Regions from separate parts of the Desulfitobacterium sp. PCE1 genome, predicted to be linked through region 3. Evidence: riboswitches for the same ligand, from Rfam matches in the RefSeq annotation. Region 3 holds a riboswitch; each other region holds the start of a gene.
What was found. Region 3 has a riboswitch for cyclic di-AMP ahead of DESPCE1_RS0112485 (C40 family peptidase). Riboswitches for the same ligand answer to the same signal wherever they lie in the genome.

Region 1 (5,268 bases), 1.3 Mb from region 3:
GGCTGGTGGCAATTATGGTATTGAGTACGTTGAAAAAGAAATGGGGATTGATTTGGGCCTGCAATGCATTCAACTGTGCTTCCGCAGCCAGTTTTGCTTGGTGGTCAAGCTCTGCTAGTTCGATTTGAATCCCCAGAAGCTCTGCCATCCCAATAGCTAAGCGAATAAGATCCGATGAAAGCTGTCCATCCTTTGTCTCATACAGTTTCATGGTTCCCACCACTTCACCCTGACACTTCAGAGGTACGATGACAGCCGCCGCTAGTGGACAATCACAGATGTTCTGTCTAGGGCAGTTCAGTTCTTTTTGAGTTCGTACTATCTTATAAACTCCGGATTGGATCACATCTCGTGTCGCCCGGGTAAGAATTTTATCTCCCGGATGATGCTGATCACATCCCACACCTAAATAGGCTAGTTGCTTTTCACGGTCCGTGATCGAAACAGCTGCGACCTGCCCGATCTCTTGAATGATTTTGGCGATGTATTCTGCATTTTGCTCATTAAGCCCTCGGCGTAAATAAGGAAGAGTCTGGTTAGCTATTTTGAAGCTGAGTTCCGCATTCCGCTCTGTAGCTTGCCGCGCAGCTTTTTTATATTCAAGATTTAGATGATACAAAAGAAAAAGTGTGTTGCCTATTAAAAATGGAATTAACAGCTTCATCTGGCTTGTTACTAAGACCAGCATTAATTCCACGCCAAGTATAACTAAGCTTTGAAAGATCATCTATCATCCCTCATGTCCTCTAGAATTCATAGAGTGTTTCGACAGATGGACGGTCACTTCCTGTATTCTAGCGAAGGATTTCCTGAAGTTTTTCTTTACCTTGTTCAGATCCTACCACCAGCAGGATATCTCCATCGTCCAGAACAAACTCAGCCCCTGGAGAAAATTGTTCAATACCCTCTCTAACTACAGCCACGACCGTCAAACCGGTTTTTTCCCTCAATTTTAAATCGCTTAAGGTTTTCCCTTTGGCACCGGAACCTTTGGCGATTTCAATTTCGGCTACATCCATCCAGCGGCTTGCCAAGCGATCCGTATAGTTTACAATTTTTGTGAGATGTGCGTCAATTTTTTGATCAATCTCACGCCTCTGCTCCATTAATTTCTTCAACTCATCAAAATAGACCTGAATCTCTGCTTTCTGATCAAAACCTCTCATAAACTTTTCCGCCATGCTTTTGGAGATCACCGTAATCCCTACCCCTTGACTTACCATGACTACACCCATGGTTTGGAGGATAGCAATAGAGCGCCGGATGGTCTCCGGAGATACATTATAACGACCCGCTAAAGTCGAGCGTCCATGTATTTTTTCCCCTTCGCGGTACTCTCCCATAACGATAGAATGAGCAATATCTATCGCAATTTCTTGATAACGTGCATTATATTCCATCGGGTTCCTCTCCTTGATCTATTTATAATAATTTTTTTAACTACATGAAATAATAAACTATAATTCCTTACAAATTAACTCTAGATAACATAAACATATGGTGGAAAAATTGTGTACAAAAAATACAATTGACTACTACCAACCCACATGATACTATTAAGTTGTTAGTTATGCAACTTTATATGGGCTTAATTTCCCAAGAGGAAAACGGGGGAACCAATTTAGGGGTGAATCGTTTCAAACGTAGAGCATGTTTCAGCTCGAACCCGTCAGCTAACCTCGTAAGCATTGAGACACATATGGGCGTAAACACCTGCTTATGTAGTAAGCTTTTCTTGGGAACCGTGACGGTTTTTTTTTGTTCTAAGGACTTATTCTTTTATATTCGCAAATAGAGGAGGGCAATCATTATGGCAGTAGAATTTCTCCCCCCTAACCCAAGACAGGCTTCACAAGCAAGGGCTTTGGAATTAAAACAAAAGGCTCAATCTTACAACAAGTGCAAGGAAACGATTCCCTGCGGTCTCGCTTTAAGCGAAGAATATAATGAAAACCGAGACTTTATACTGGATCAGTTAGATGCCGGCCTGGAGCATTGGCAGGATTGGAAGTGGCAGCTTAAGAACCGTATTCAGGATGCTGAGAACTTGAGTACCCTGCTTCCCCTGACCCCGAAGCAAAGACATGAAATCGACGAGGTGGGTAAAATCTATCGCTGGGCAGTTTCACCCTATTATTTAAGCCTTATCGATAAAGATGATCCTCGGGATCCCATCCGTCTACAAAGTCTCCCCTCTATGGAAGAGATCCTCGATGATTCCGGGGAAGTCGATCCTATGGGAGAAGAGTATACATCCCCTGCTCCGAGTATCACTCGTCGTTACCCAGATCGTCTCATAATTAATGTAACCAATCTGTGTGCTATGTATTGCAGGCACTGCCAACGCCGGCGGAATATCGGGGAAATTGACCTCCATGAAACCCGTGCTAATCTGGAGGCGGCTTTAGATTATGTACGCTCCAATCCAGAGATCCGGGACGTGCTGGTCACCGGTGGCGATGCACTCCTCCTCAGTGATCAAATGCTGGATTGGCTATTAGGAGAATTGCACGAAATTAAACATGTGGAAATCAAACGCATTGGCACCCGGGTCCCTGTCACTCTGCCCATGCGCATTACTGATGAGCTCTGTGCTGTTCTTGAAAAATACCCACCCCTTTATATCAATACTCAATTCAATCATCCCAAAGAGGTGACCGAGGAGACCAAGAAAGCTGCCGATCGCTTGATTAAAGCGGGAGTTATCTTGGGTAACCAAGCAGTTCTTCTCAAAGGAATCAATGACCGACCGGAGATTATGAAGCGCCTTAACCAAGAGCTACTGAAAATTCGCGTTCGTCCCTACTACATCTTCCATGCCAAAAATGTTAAGGGCACGAGCCACTTTATTCCCCGTATTCAAGACGGGTTAAAGATAATGGAAAACTTACGCGGCTACACCTCCGGTTTGGCCATTCCAACTTATATTATTAATGCCCCGGGAGGCGGTGGCAAAACCCCCATCCTACCACAGTACCTTATTTCCCTTAACGATGATGAAGCGGTAATAAGAACCTGGGAAGGTAAGGTTGTGCATTATCCTAATCATTAACTATCTTATGAGGTCGTTTCACTCTGAGTGAATGATAAACCCCAATAAATTATATAGGGAGGAATCGGTATGAAATCACAAAAACTAACCTCTGACCCAGTCTATCAGGCCATCCTCCAGACTCACACCAACAGCCTTAAACGCTATCTCTCCTTAGCTCCTACCCTTAAAACTCCTCCTCAACAGAATAAAAATGCGTCCAATCTGAACCGGTACTATCAATGCGTAGCGAGTCATTCCAGATCATTCGAGAAAGGTTAATACACTCATCCAAAGTCAAAAGTTTCTCCCTAAACTATATTTACGGCTAGCTCCTCTTTATTATTGAAATGGTGTTAGCCGTTTTTATTATCTCTCTTTTTCCCTTGCCATGTTCCCCTACTCTCCAGTTCCTGGTCGATAGCATTAAGAATTTCCCATTTTTTAAGACTCCAAAGGGGTGCTATCAAATCCTTTCGGGGAGCATCCCCGGTCAAGCGGTGAATGACCATCTGAGCGGGCAATCTTTCCAGAGTATCGCAAATTAGATGGACATACTCATCCTGTGAAAGCAAAGGAAAAGGGTTCTCCTCATAAATTTTAGCCAGGGGTGTCCCCCTTAACACATGCAAAAGATGCAGTTTAAGTCCCTGCACATCGAGTTTGGCTAAGGTTTGAGCTGAGCTAAGCATATCCTCAAGGGTTTCCCCCGGCAGCCCATAAATCAAATGAGCACAGACTCTTATCTTTCTTTGGCGGAGCTTATCTAAGCCTTGAAGAAAATCCTCAAAAGTGTGTCCTCTCCCCACCCATTCCATGGTCCGGTCATGAATGCTTTGCAGGCCTAACTCCACCCAGAGATACGTTCGTTGATTGAGCTCTTCTAGATAGTCCAGCACCTCGGCCGGTAGACAATCCGGACGAGTGGCAATGGACAGGCCTACCACTCCCTCCTCCGCCAAGGCTTGCTCATAGACTTCCTGCAAACGCTTCAGGGGAGCATAGGTATTGGTATAAGCTTGGAAATAGGCTAGATATTTGGCTCCGGACCATTTTCGGCTCATGACTTGCTTAATTTCACAGAATTGCTCATGAATAGATTTCTCTGCCTGACCGGCAAAGTCTCCTGAACCTCTCGCACTGCAATAAATACAGCCTCCTCGCCCTACTCGTCCATCCCGATTGGGACATGTAAACCCCGCATCAAGGGATACTTTAAACACCTTATCTCCGAAAACATCGCGCAAATGTTGATTTAAAGTGTAATAACGTTTATCTCCATTTTGCCAATTAAAATTTAGTTTTTCTTCCCTACCGCGATTCAACTTGGTATTGCCTCCTATTTCCTTAGTCGACCTTTTGATTATTCCTGAAATAGCTCCAGTTTCTCTCCAGAGGGGCCTCTAAAGAAAAAATTATAGCGTCCTCCCTCCATCTCACGAGGTTCTGCGTTAATACATTCCACATGGTGTTCCTTCAACCAAGCCACTGCCTGAAATATATCCTCTACTCGTAGAGCCAGGTGATTAACCACTCCATCTTCAAATTTCTTTTGGTCATTAATTTCAATCAGTTCAACAACAGTTTCCCCGCATTTCATGAAAATAAGCTCTACATCCCCTGGTTTAATCCGCTCAAGGAGTTCAAAGCCAAGCACCTCAGAATAAAAGGCTGCGGCCTGATCCATATTCATCGACTTGATCCCAATATGGGGTAAACCTTGAAACATTTTCTTCTCGCTCAATTCATTACCTCCAATATTCTTTTTGGGGCTGCCCCCCTATAGTACTCTATTTGTGGCGATGGGCTGCTTCCCAGTTTAGAAGTCGCACCTTATAATCAAGGCCACTGGCATAACCCACTAAATCTCCCTTTTTGCCCACCACCCGATGACAAGGCGTAATGATGGCCATGGGATTCTTATTATTTGCCAAGCCTACGGCCCGTGGTCCTTTAGGGTTGCCAACATTCTGAGCAATCTCACCATAACTGCAGGTTTCTCCATAGGGTATTCTGCGCAGCTCTTCCCATACTTTAAGTTGAAAATCAGTTCCTCTAGGGTCTAAGGGAAGAGCAAATTCTTGCCGGTCACCCGAAAAATACTCTTCCAATTGCTCCATAATTTTTTGATTAGGCAAGGCTCGGGGAATAATCAATGCTTTAGGTGCACGTTTCTGTGCCCAGGACCTTATTTCCGCTTCTTCTTTTTCCGGAGTTCCTAAACCTACCCAACAAAG
Region 2 (5,268 bases), 430 kb from region 3:
TTTGTGTTGATACCTGGGGATGAGAATAAAAAGGTAAAAAAATAGTCTTGGGTGTTATTGAATTATAGCGGTATTTTTGCTAAAGTTGTGCATGTGACATAATTAGAGAGAGGGAGTGCTGCTTATGGATTATGGGCTGCAGAAAAAGTATGGTTTATTCACTGCAATTGCCATGGTCATTGGAATTGTCATTGGAAGTGGCGTATTTTTTAAAGCAGAGAAAATCTTAGTAGCCACGGGAGGGGATCTGCCGCTAGGTATTTTAGCCTGGATTATCGGCGGAATTATCATGATTGTGTGTGCCTATGTGTTTGCCACTATGGCTACACGTTATGAAAAGGTCAATGGGGTCGTAGACTACGCGGAAGCCGCCATGGGCAGGGGATATGCCTATAGTGTGGGCTGGTTTATGACCACTATCTATTATCCGGCAATTACCTCCGTATTAGCTTGGGTCTCAGCCCGATATACCTGCGTTCTTCTTGGGTGGGATATCGTAGGTGCGGAAGCGATGGCTATTTCAGGCTTTTACTTGGTGGGAAGCTATGCACTCAATGCTTTATCCCCGAAATTGGCGGGAAAATTCCAGGTTTCAACCACTGTCATTAAGCTTATTCCCTTGATTTTAATGGCGATTTTAGGGACTATTACCGGTTTAAGTAATGGGGTTTTGATTAAGAACTTCACAAGCGGTGTTATCGCAGATGTATCCACTGCCAATCCTATGTTCACCGCAGTAGTGGCCACCGCTTTTGCCTACGAAGGTTGGATCATCGCCACCAGCATTAACGCTGAATTAAGAGATGCAAAAAAGAATCTTCCTCGTGCCTTAACCTTTGGTACCATGTTTGTCGCTCTCATCTATATTTTATATTACACCGGACTAGCTGGTGCCGTGGAGAACAGCGTTATCATGCAAGGGGGAGAGACCGGAGCTAAGATTGCTTTCTCCACAGTCTTTTCCAATCTCGGCGGGTCCATACTCTTTGTTTTTGTTGTGATCTCCTGCTTGGGAACTCTTAATGGATTAATGCTCGGATGTACCCGGGGGTTCTACTCCTTAGCAGCCAGAGATCTTGGCCCTCACCCCGATGTCTATAAGAACATCGATGCCAACACCAATATGCCAACCAACTCCGCTATCTTAGGGCTTTTATTCTCCGGAGGGTGGCTGCTGTATTTCTTTGGTGCCAATCTGGTGCCTGTACCTTGGTTTGGCCCTTTTAGTTTTGACAGTTCGGAGCTCCCTATTGTCACACTATACGCTATGTATATTCCCATCTTCGCAATGATAATGATAAAAGAACAAACCTTAGGCGGGTTTAAACGGTTTGTTATGCCCATCCTGGCGATCTGCGCCTGCATCTTTATGGTGATTGCCGCTGTTTATGCCCATGGTTGGGCAGTTGCGTACTACCTGATCCTCTTTGCAGTGATTATGGCAGTAGGTGGGTTGTTCTATTCTACTAAAAAGGCTCATTAGAACCACTCTCTTGCAGAGAAAAAACACCTTCCCTATGTAAAATAGGAAGGTGTTTTTTTCTCTCAAAATCGCAAACATTGCGATTGGGAATAAGACCGGCACGAAGCAAAGCTACACCTTTCATCCTTTGCCGGTGCCGCCTGAGCAACACGGAAGTGTGATTAATTAAGCCAGGGGCTTGTCTTACATGACAGCCCCTGGTGATTAAAAAATTTAATGTATATACGGTTTTGTTATACAGTTTAGTATCGGCGTGCCCCAAGATAGCGGGGACCATAGAAGCTATCGCTTACTCCTGAAACCTTAACCCCACTGCCGGGATTGGAAGCATGAACAAACTTACCGTCACCGACGTAGATGCCTACATGAGATGCTCCGGCAGCATAGGTGCTGAAGAAGACTAAATCTCCCGCTTGTAGATTATCCTTACTCACGGCTGAACCTGAATTGAATTGATCGTAGGAAGTTCGCGGAAGGGAAATTCCGGAACCTGAATAGATGTACTTGGTAAAGCCGGAGCAGTCAAAACCACTGGTGGAAGTGCCTCCGAAAACATACTTGGTTCCTTGAAAACCGAGAGCGCGATCGACGATAGAAGAACCATCGGCGCTACCCCGCGAGGCGGTATAGGCTACATTGACGGTTTGTTTGTTAGGCCCTTTAGAGACTACTTCATCAACGGGTTTCTCAACAATCTTCTCATCAAGAACTTTTTTGGCTACCTCTACACCATTTCTTTGCTCGTAAGAATAGGTAACGATTTTTGAACCATTGCTGCCTTTTGTAATAACTTTAGTTTGGCCTGGATTGAGTTTATAATCGGTTTTGGTGACCACATCATAGGGAATGATTTCCTGACCGGAATATGTACCCTGGCTCACGACTGTCAGATAAGGTTCAACAGTAACAAGTTTAATCACTTCTCCCGGCTTGATCATGGTGTCTTCAGTTGCCCCGGGATTCCCGGCAAGAACTTCGGCGGTCAGCATATTGTTTTTGCGGGCAATCAACCACCAGGAGTCGTTTTCCTCTACAGTATACTCTTTTGTGGTGACCTGACCTTCGATGAGCTTTTCATAGGCTAACTCAAGGGAAGCCATTTGCTCGGGTTGGATAGAAACTTTTTCAATCTTTACTTCTTCTAAAAAGCTGACGGAAGTAATTTGGTTCTCATCGCTGGATTTGGAATAGTACTCTTCGTATTCTTTAAGCAATGTGTCTGCTTCTTCTTTACTGGGTAAATAGGCTATGGGTGTTTCATTAACATGAATTTTGTAGCCTTCCAGATAATAGCTCAAAGAGTTGGCTAAATTTTCTTCCTTGATCTCTGAGGCTTTATAGGCGGTATTTTTGATTCTGACATGTTCATAGTTGATCTGGTCCCGTGTCTTGGCAACGACACCATAGGGTTCCCCTTTTTCCTGGAGGAATGTATCCACAAGGGTTTGTCCGCTATGGGAATCTGCCACATAGCCCACTTGCTGGCCGTTGATCGTCACAGCAGCTGCGGTGGTCGTGGTTAGAAAATAGAATCCTAATCCACCGGTCAGGACAAGGGTTACAGTTAAAGAACCAAGAACACGAGGTGATTTCCAAGAAACGTTTTTTGCTATTCTTTGAACTTGATCGGATGCAGAGGCCTTGAATTGAGACAAGCTTTCCTTAAAATGCATGCTCAGACACCTTTCTTAGCCTACGGGGTTAGTTGACGGATTCGGGCGAAAGTGTAAGCCCTACGCACAGGTTGTGCGATTCACCCCAGAAATGTAGTCCCCCGTTCCAGGATACCCTAGATTAGGCTTTAATTATACAATGCACATATTTTATTCTGATTCGACATTAAGTTCTAAAGTTCCTTCATTAATACTTTATGAAATACGTGGAAATTCCATGACAAATCTTGGATGAAAGGGTTTAGCTGTTAGTTATTCATTCTGGAATATGGTAAAATAGTGGCATGCTCTAAGCCGATAGCAGAGGACTAATGACTAGGGGGATAGCCTTGTTCTTTTGGAAACGGGAAAAAGAAGTGAAAAAAATTACTCCTGAACTGAAAACTGCTCGGGAGACCTGGCAAGGGAAAAAGTATAAGACCAATTATTACTCTTATAACTCGGTAAGGAGAAGAGACTCCTTACGGAGCAAGAAGCAACGTAAACATGAGATCGGGGAATACAAGCTTGAAGTGGAGCTTACTCATTTGCCAAGATGCTTTCGTCGTCTGAGCAATCTCCTGTTAAAAACAAAGGGTGGCTTTCAGCAGATTGATCACCTTCTGATATCTCCTTATGGAATCTTTCTCTTGGAGGTCAATAATTTGTCGGGGCTGATTGTAGGGGAAGAAGAGGACCCCAAGTGGTATCAGTCGATTACCTGGAGGGTGAAACCTTTCCCTAATCCTATTCTGGGGAATCAGGTCCGGATTAAAGTGCTGCAAGAGTTGGCGGGGCTTGATGAAACAATCCCGGTCTTTTCTTATGTGACCTTTAACCGGCGTTGTAACCTGAAGGTTTTTTCAAGTGTGGTCTTTTATGATATTGATCTTCTGGCCTCAATCATTAAACTGACCCAGAATCAGCCTGTCGTACTCAGTGATGAGGAAATTCTGCAGATTATAGAGAGGATTGAAAGAATCAATGTGACGGAGCTGGGGATTCGCAATGAGTATGCTGCACGCCAGCGTAGAGAAAGAATGCAGCATAGACCGAAGTATGGGGATATTCGTTGCAGTATTTGCCAAAAGGCTGTAAACGAACGAATGGCCCGATATTGTCTGAATCGTCCTGAGAAATTTGCTTGGAAAATCTATTGCGAAAAACACCAAAAGGAAATGACCAGGGTAGTAAGACGGGAATACACTCAACGTGAAGAATTTGAGGAGATCGGAAATGGTAAGGGGAGAGAAAGACATGATACATACGTTAAGACTGGAGACCCAAAAAAGGAATCAATGGATTGATATTACTTTTTTAATAGAAGGATTTTTGCAGAATTCCCAGATTAAGGATGGCGCAGCGATTATCTATTGTCCTCATACTACGGCGGGAATCACGATTAATGAGAATGCGGATCCCGATGTTTCCCGGGATATTCTGAGGCGCCTGGATGAGATCTGCCCTTGGGATATAGCCCAGGATAAGCACGGGGAAGGGAATTCGGCAGCCCATTTGAAAGCCAGCCTGATGGGAAGCTCTCAGACTGTCATAATCAAAGAGGGAAGATTGCTTTTAGGCCGTTGGCAAGGGGTTTATTTTTGTGAATTCGATGGACCTCGCTCCAGAGAGTGTTTTGTAAAGATATTGGCTTAAAAAATAATTGTAGGGCAAAGGCAAGTACCCATTTTGGAAGTAAGTACTTGAAAGGGAAACATGAGTGAACTTATAGTTGAAAAGCACGAAGAAAAGACTCAAAATATCAGGACAAAAGCCGTCAGAGGGACGATATTTACCCTTATTGGCGGGATCAGTTGGGGATTTTCCGGTGCCTGCGGACAATACCTTTTTTCCGTGAAGGGGATCGACCCTCATTGGGTTACAGTGGTACGGATGTTTATAGCGGGGCTGATTTTATTTTCTTTGGTTTTATTTAAACATAGAAAGCAAATGATAGGTTTGTTCAGCAATACAAAGGATCGCTGGACACTTATCGCCTTTAGCTTATTTGGGCTTATCTCTTGTCAATACACCTATTTATTGGCCATATCGTATACCAATGCGGGAACAGCGACTGTGCTGCAGTATTTAGGGCCGTTATTAATTATGATTTTCGTTTGCGGAATAGATAAG
Region 3 (5,268 bases):
GGTCTGCTCATAAGGGAGACAGATGACGACGAGATATGCTCCCATCCGGCCAATATGCTTACGGCACGCTATGGAAAAAACCTTTCTCAAAAGAGTATCGAGCATTTTGAAAGAATTTTGTTCTTGAATTCTGATCGGGGGTGATTGCCTTGCTGGAGATGAATCAAGACCCTTTAAGCCCGGTAATTAACGCTGTGCAGGGGATTTACGGGCGTAAAGACCAAGCCCATGATCTGGAACATGCCCTTCGGGTCAGAGAATGGGGAAAGAAGATTGGAATACAGGAGAGTGCTGATCTAGTGATTGTGGAGCTGGCAGCTATTCTTCATGATATCGGCCGCTCCGGAACTTTATCGAGAACTCATGCTGAAAGCGGATCGGCTTTGGCAGGTGGAATACTTCAAAAATGCGGTTACCCTGAAAACATTATCGAAGCCGTTAAAACAGCCGTTCTTTCCCACTCACGGGAAGGTTATGAACCGGAAACTTTGGAAGCGAAGATTCTTTATGATGCCGATAAATTGGACTTTGTAGGCCCTATAGGTATAGCAAGGCTTTTTGCGTGGGCAGGAAAAGAAGGAAAACCCTTTTTTGGGCCGGATTCCTGTGAATCCTTTTACCGTGAAAGAATTAGTCACTATCATAAGCATCTCTATACCGAGACAGCCCGGGTACTTTTCGAGCCCCTCTTTTTGTATTCCGAGAATTTTTGGTCCGAATTAGAAAAAATGAGACTTAAAAAGGACTAAGCTGGTTAAACTATGGATATATCTTCTTGGGAAAGGACGGTATATCCATTGCGTTGGTTGAAACGTATTTTAGTCATTCTCATTGTCCTTTTGGTTGCTAAAGGCTTATTTACTCCGGAACAGCCCCAAGCCTATATTTCCTCGCCACGAACCCAACTCTTATTAGAGGAAATTGAATGGCGGTCTGTTCAGATTAAACAAGCTGCACAGGATTTGCCCGGCAGTATCGAAGTGTTGCTGCGGAAGTTTTTTTCTGACGGAAAACCTGGATCTCAAGCGAAATCGGTTTAAATCCGGCAGGAAAAATATATTAAAACATCATTTTATTTGAAAATTTAACGATAAAATGATTTTGATTTTGTTAAATTGTTTTAATAAGGCAAAAGAGAGCGCAAAGCTCTCTTTTTTTGAGTTTGCTCCTTCTTTTCATTCATTATCAAAGAGAATCGTGAATATGAATAGGCAAAGGTTGTTTTAAAAATTGTTCATTTCGGTGTACAATAATCGATGTAATCTTCTTTGAGCTATGGTGCGCAATTCTAGTGCGTAAAATGACAGTCGAAGGCGGGCCTAAGAATCCGCTAAGGGCATACCGATGAAGTTCCTGGTGGTGGCTTTCGACGCCCAGTCGAGGGTTGCTGCTGGGAGTTAAGGATGAGGGGGATCTGCAATGGCATGCGGGCGATACCCTCTTCCGTGGAGGCCTAAGTTCGTGGCTGTTTTCTGGTTATGGCTTAGGGTATGAACCTGCATTAGGAAGGAACTTAGTGCAGTGTAGCCTGCCTTGAGGTGGAGAAGTTGGGAGGGCTGAAGGAACTTCTGTCTATTGGCCGATGGACTTAAGTTGCCTGAAATTCTTTTCTGCAAAAGAGGCTAGACTGTCACGGAGCGTTAAGGAAAACTTCTAGAGCGAAAACTAACGAGGATTAAAGTGCGTTCTTAGTGGCGATCAAGTGCTGGAGCTGGCAACATTCTAGACTGAGGGAAAAGGGAAACCGCCTAACAGGAAACTGAAGGAGCTCAGTGGGAAAACCTACTTGACCTATGGCGCAATATTTATTCGTTGGTGTCCTAAGGCTCAAAGGGCAACACCTCTCGTAAGAGAGGTGTTTTTTGTATAGTATACTTCATGTGCACAGAAAAAAAGCTGTTGAATAGATATAAATAACATCAGTTTCCAAGATTATAGGCTTTTGCCATTATTTACGTGGAGGAATAAGGAAATTTTCGGCGAATACTACATAAGAAATGTGGGCTGAATCTAAACCATATGTTTAGAGCGGGGGACTATCTTTTGGGGTGAATCGCAGTCATGCGTAGGGCTTACACCTTGTTGCCCGAATCCGTCAACTAACCTCGTAAGCGACGAAAGGTGGAAAATTCATGGACTCTTCCTCTAAGAGGGGGTGGATTGCCAGTGTGGTGTTGTCCGGCACCTTATTGGTTAGCAGCCTCCCGGGAACCTATGTGCCGGGAAATGCTGCTGAGCTTGTTACAGGTTCAGAATCTATTCTCTTAAGGAATGCTTCATCGTTTAAGGCACAAATGGTCTCCAGTACATTACTATCCGATATCATCCAAGTAGAGAAAGAGGATATGATCCTGCAGCCTAGGCTAGCAGCGACCTTAGCTTTTTCTTCAGAGCCTATAGTAGCCGATACAGATAACCAAAAGGAATCACTGCAATTTTCAAAGGCGGAGAGTGAAGATACCGTCACGACACCTGAGGAAATGACGATAACGGCCTTAAGAGATCAGGTCTCGAAACAGGCCGCAGCGGCTCCCTCCCAGGAAATCTCTCGTGGCGGCAGTTCCAAAGCTGAGGAGATTGTCAGCAATGCCCAAAGACTTATCGGTATCCCCTATGTGTTTGGAGGAACTACTCCAAATGGTTTTGATTGTTCCGGCTTTACCCAATACGTCTTTGAGGGGTCGGAGATCGACTTGCCACGAACCTCATATTCACAATATGAAATTGGAACAGCCGTCAAGAAAGATGAGCTTCAGATTGGGGATTTGGTATTCTTCTCTACCTATGATAGCGGGGCATCTCATGTGGGAATCTACATAGGTGGTGGAAGCTTTATCCATGCCTCCAGCACCGGCATTAAGACCACAGGCTTATCGGATAGTTATTACGCCGGTCGTTACCTTGGAGCCAGGAGAGTTTTTTAATTCATGGTCTTGTTATAGGGACAAAAGAAGTATCGCATAACTGCTTTCTTTAAAGTAGTTTGCGATACTTCTTTTTACTCTAAGGACCATCTTTTCGGATCTGAACTAAATTACCAACCGATTGGTAATTTAGCTTTAATAAGGTAGCCAAGGCACCAGTCTATAACTCTTGCATTCCCCTCCCGGTTCCGCCGGTGTCCGATTATGGATATAGAGGTCGGTCTTTCCGCATTGTTTCGTCCGCTTATAATAGCATTGACGGCATAGTTCGACACGGTAATTAAGAATCATGGTTTTCCTCCTTATGAGGGTTGAAATGTTCATATACCGCGAGAGCTGCCGGGGAAGGAAGACCGGATTTTTGAAGTTCCTCCACAGTGGCTAGGCGGATAGTATCCATGGATTTAAAATATCTCAAGAGCTGTTGCCTTCTCTTGGGACCGACACCCGGTATTCCATCCAACTCGGAAAGGGTCATGCTTTTAGCCCGTTGTTGCCGATGGAAAGTAATAGCGAATCGATGGACTTCATTTTGAATCCGTTCCATCAAACGAAAACCGGCTGAACGGCGATCCAAGGAATGGATTCGGCCAGCGGAGTCGATTAAAGCCGAAGTTTGATGCTTGTCGTTTTTGACCATGCCGGCAACAGGAATCGCGGCCTTTAAGTTGCGGAGAGCATCCAGGGCTGCATTAATCTGTCCCTTGCCCCCATCCACCAGGATAAGATCAGGAAGAGGAAGGCACTCCTGCTGAAGACGGGCATAGCGGCGCTCAATCACTTGGTGCATGGATGCGGTATCATCTATATTGGGCATGGGTTGAATCTTAAATTTGCGATATTGACTGCGGTTGGGTTTGCCATCAAGAAACTGAATCATTCCGGCCACACTATGGGTGCCGGCGATATTGGAAATATCAAAGGACTCGATGGTGCGGAGGGAAGGAATGCCTAAGGCATTGCCGATTTCCTCCAAAGCTTGTGTGCATTCGGTCAAGTTTCGTATTTCGATGGAAATCTGCTCATGTAAGGTGGTTTGAGCATTTTCCATAGCCATTTGCACCAGATCTCGCTTTTGTCCTTTTTGCGGCACGATCATCGGAAAAAGCTTTGCTAATACACTAATATCCAGAGGAGGGAGGAGAATTTCTTGAGGGAGAGCAGAACTTTCTGTGTAGAACTGAGCCAGAAAGGAGACAAAAGCTTCTTCCGGTTCTTCGTAATAAGGGAAAATGAAATTGTCACGAGACAGAAGTTTTCCCTGGCGCAAATAAAAGATCTGAATACAGAGTTGATCTCGGGTATAAGCATACCCTACCACATCCCGATCCACAAAGTCGTTTAAGGTGATGTTTTGTTTCTCGCCTACTTTTTTGAGATCCTCGATAAGGTCGCGGTATTCTTTTGCCCTTTCAAATTCCAGGTTTTCCGAAGCGTCTTTCATTTTTTTCTCCAGGGACCTAAGAATTGCTCCCTGATCACCTTTAAGAAAAGTAGCCGCTTCTTTACGTATTTTGTCATAAGATTCTTTGGGGACATCCTCCTGACAGGGGCCTAAGCATTGCCCAAGATGGTAATAGAGACAAGGTTTGCCCGGAATCTGCCGGCATTTACGAAAGGGAAAGAGGCGATTGAGCAGTCGGGCAGCTTCTTTAGCCGCTGTAGCATTGGGGTAGGGGCCATAGTATTTCCCCATCCCTTTTTTTACTTGCCGTGTCACCAAAATCCGAGGATGTGCTTCATCGGTAATGGTTATAAAAGGGTATGTTTTATCATCGCGTAATAGAATATTATACTTTGGATTATGCTTTTTAATAAGGTTGCACTCTAAGAGTAAAGCTTCCACCTCAGAATCGGTAATAATCGTTTCAAAACCCGCAATCAAGCTAATCATAAGCTGGGTTTTTCCATTATGGGACCCGGTAAAGTAGGAGCGGACTCTGTTTTTGAGAATCTTCGCTTTCCCTACATATATAATTTGGCCGGATGCATCTTTCATTAGATAGACACCTGGCTTATCCGGTAATAAACTAAGTTTTTCCCGAAGTATCTCCATTTTTTGAACACCTCGGTATTATTCTAGTCGGAGATCACCGGTAATGCAAGTCATCCTTAACAGTATGGGAGCTATCTTTGAACTTTAGTAATCTATCCTGCCCTGGGACAAACATATCGGACATCGTTCATTCGTATAGTTATTAATAAGGTCATGATAAGATAAGGAGGGGTATATATGCCGAATTCTTGGGGGCGGCCTCCGCGGAATGAGCAATGGCAGGATATACAGGCTTTGGCCTTTTGGGTACTCCTTATTGGAGTAGGAGCGTTTATTCTTTTCCCCAAT

Region 1: another riboswitch for cyclic di-AMP. It lies ahead of eam (glutamate 2,3-aminomutase); the one in region 3 lies ahead of DESPCE1_RS0112485 (C40 family peptidase).
Region 2: another riboswitch for cyclic di-AMP. It lies ahead of DESPCE1_RS0110300 (NlpC/P60 family protein); the one in region 3 lies ahead of DESPCE1_RS0112485 (C40 family peptidase).

The regions. Positions count from the first base shown of each region.
Region 1 is NZ_KB913023.1:1,184,550-1,189,817, reverse strand. Features, by position in the region: gene DESPCE1_RS0105865 (histidine kinase) at 1-727, opposite strand, end outside; gene DESPCE1_RS0105860 (TrkA C-terminal domain-containing protein) at 795-1,400, opposite strand; cyclic di-AMP (ydaO/yuaA leader) riboswitch at 1,576-1,702, shown strand; gene eam (glutamate 2,3-aminomutase) at 1,811-3,052, shown strand; gene DESPCE1_RS0105850 (hypothetical protein) at 3,122-3,313, shown strand; gene DESPCE1_RS0105845 (TIGR01212 family radical SAM protein) at 3,388-4,356, opposite strand; gene DESPCE1_RS0105840 (VOC family protein) at 4,395-4,775, opposite strand; gene DESPCE1_RS0105835 (DVU0298 family protein) at 4,822-5,268, opposite strand, start outside.
Region 2 is NZ_KB913023.1:2,073,195-2,078,462, forward strand. Features, by position in the region: gene DESPCE1_RS0110285 (helix-turn-helix domain-containing protein) at 1-45, shown strand, start outside; gene DESPCE1_RS0110290 (APC family permease) at 125-1,483, shown strand; gene DESPCE1_RS0110300 (NlpC/P60 family protein) at 1,726-3,156, opposite strand; cyclic di-AMP (ydaO/yuaA leader) riboswitch at 3,159-3,294, opposite strand; gene DESPCE1_RS0110305 (nuclease-related domain-containing protein) at 3,486-4,442, shown strand; gene DESPCE1_RS0110310 (secondary thiamine-phosphate synthase enzyme YjbQ) at 4,393-4,791, shown strand; gene DESPCE1_RS0110315 (DMT family transporter) at 4,852-5,268, shown strand, end outside.
Region 3 is NZ_KB913023.1:2,504,612-2,509,879, reverse strand. Features, by position in the region: gene DESPCE1_RS0112500 (GNAT family N-acetyltransferase) at 1-144, shown strand, start outside; gene DESPCE1_RS0112495 (HD domain-containing protein) at 150-749, shown strand; gene DESPCE1_RS0112490 (hypothetical protein) at 798-1,040, shown strand; cyclic di-AMP (ydaO/yuaA leader) riboswitch at 1,993-2,129, shown strand; gene DESPCE1_RS0112485 (C40 family peptidase) at 2,133-2,924, shown strand; gene DESPCE1_RS23330 (hypothetical protein) at 3,060-3,215, opposite strand; gene uvrC (excinuclease ABC subunit UvrC) at 3,205-4,980, opposite strand; gene DESPCE1_RS0112470 (hypothetical protein) at 5,158-5,268, shown strand, end outside.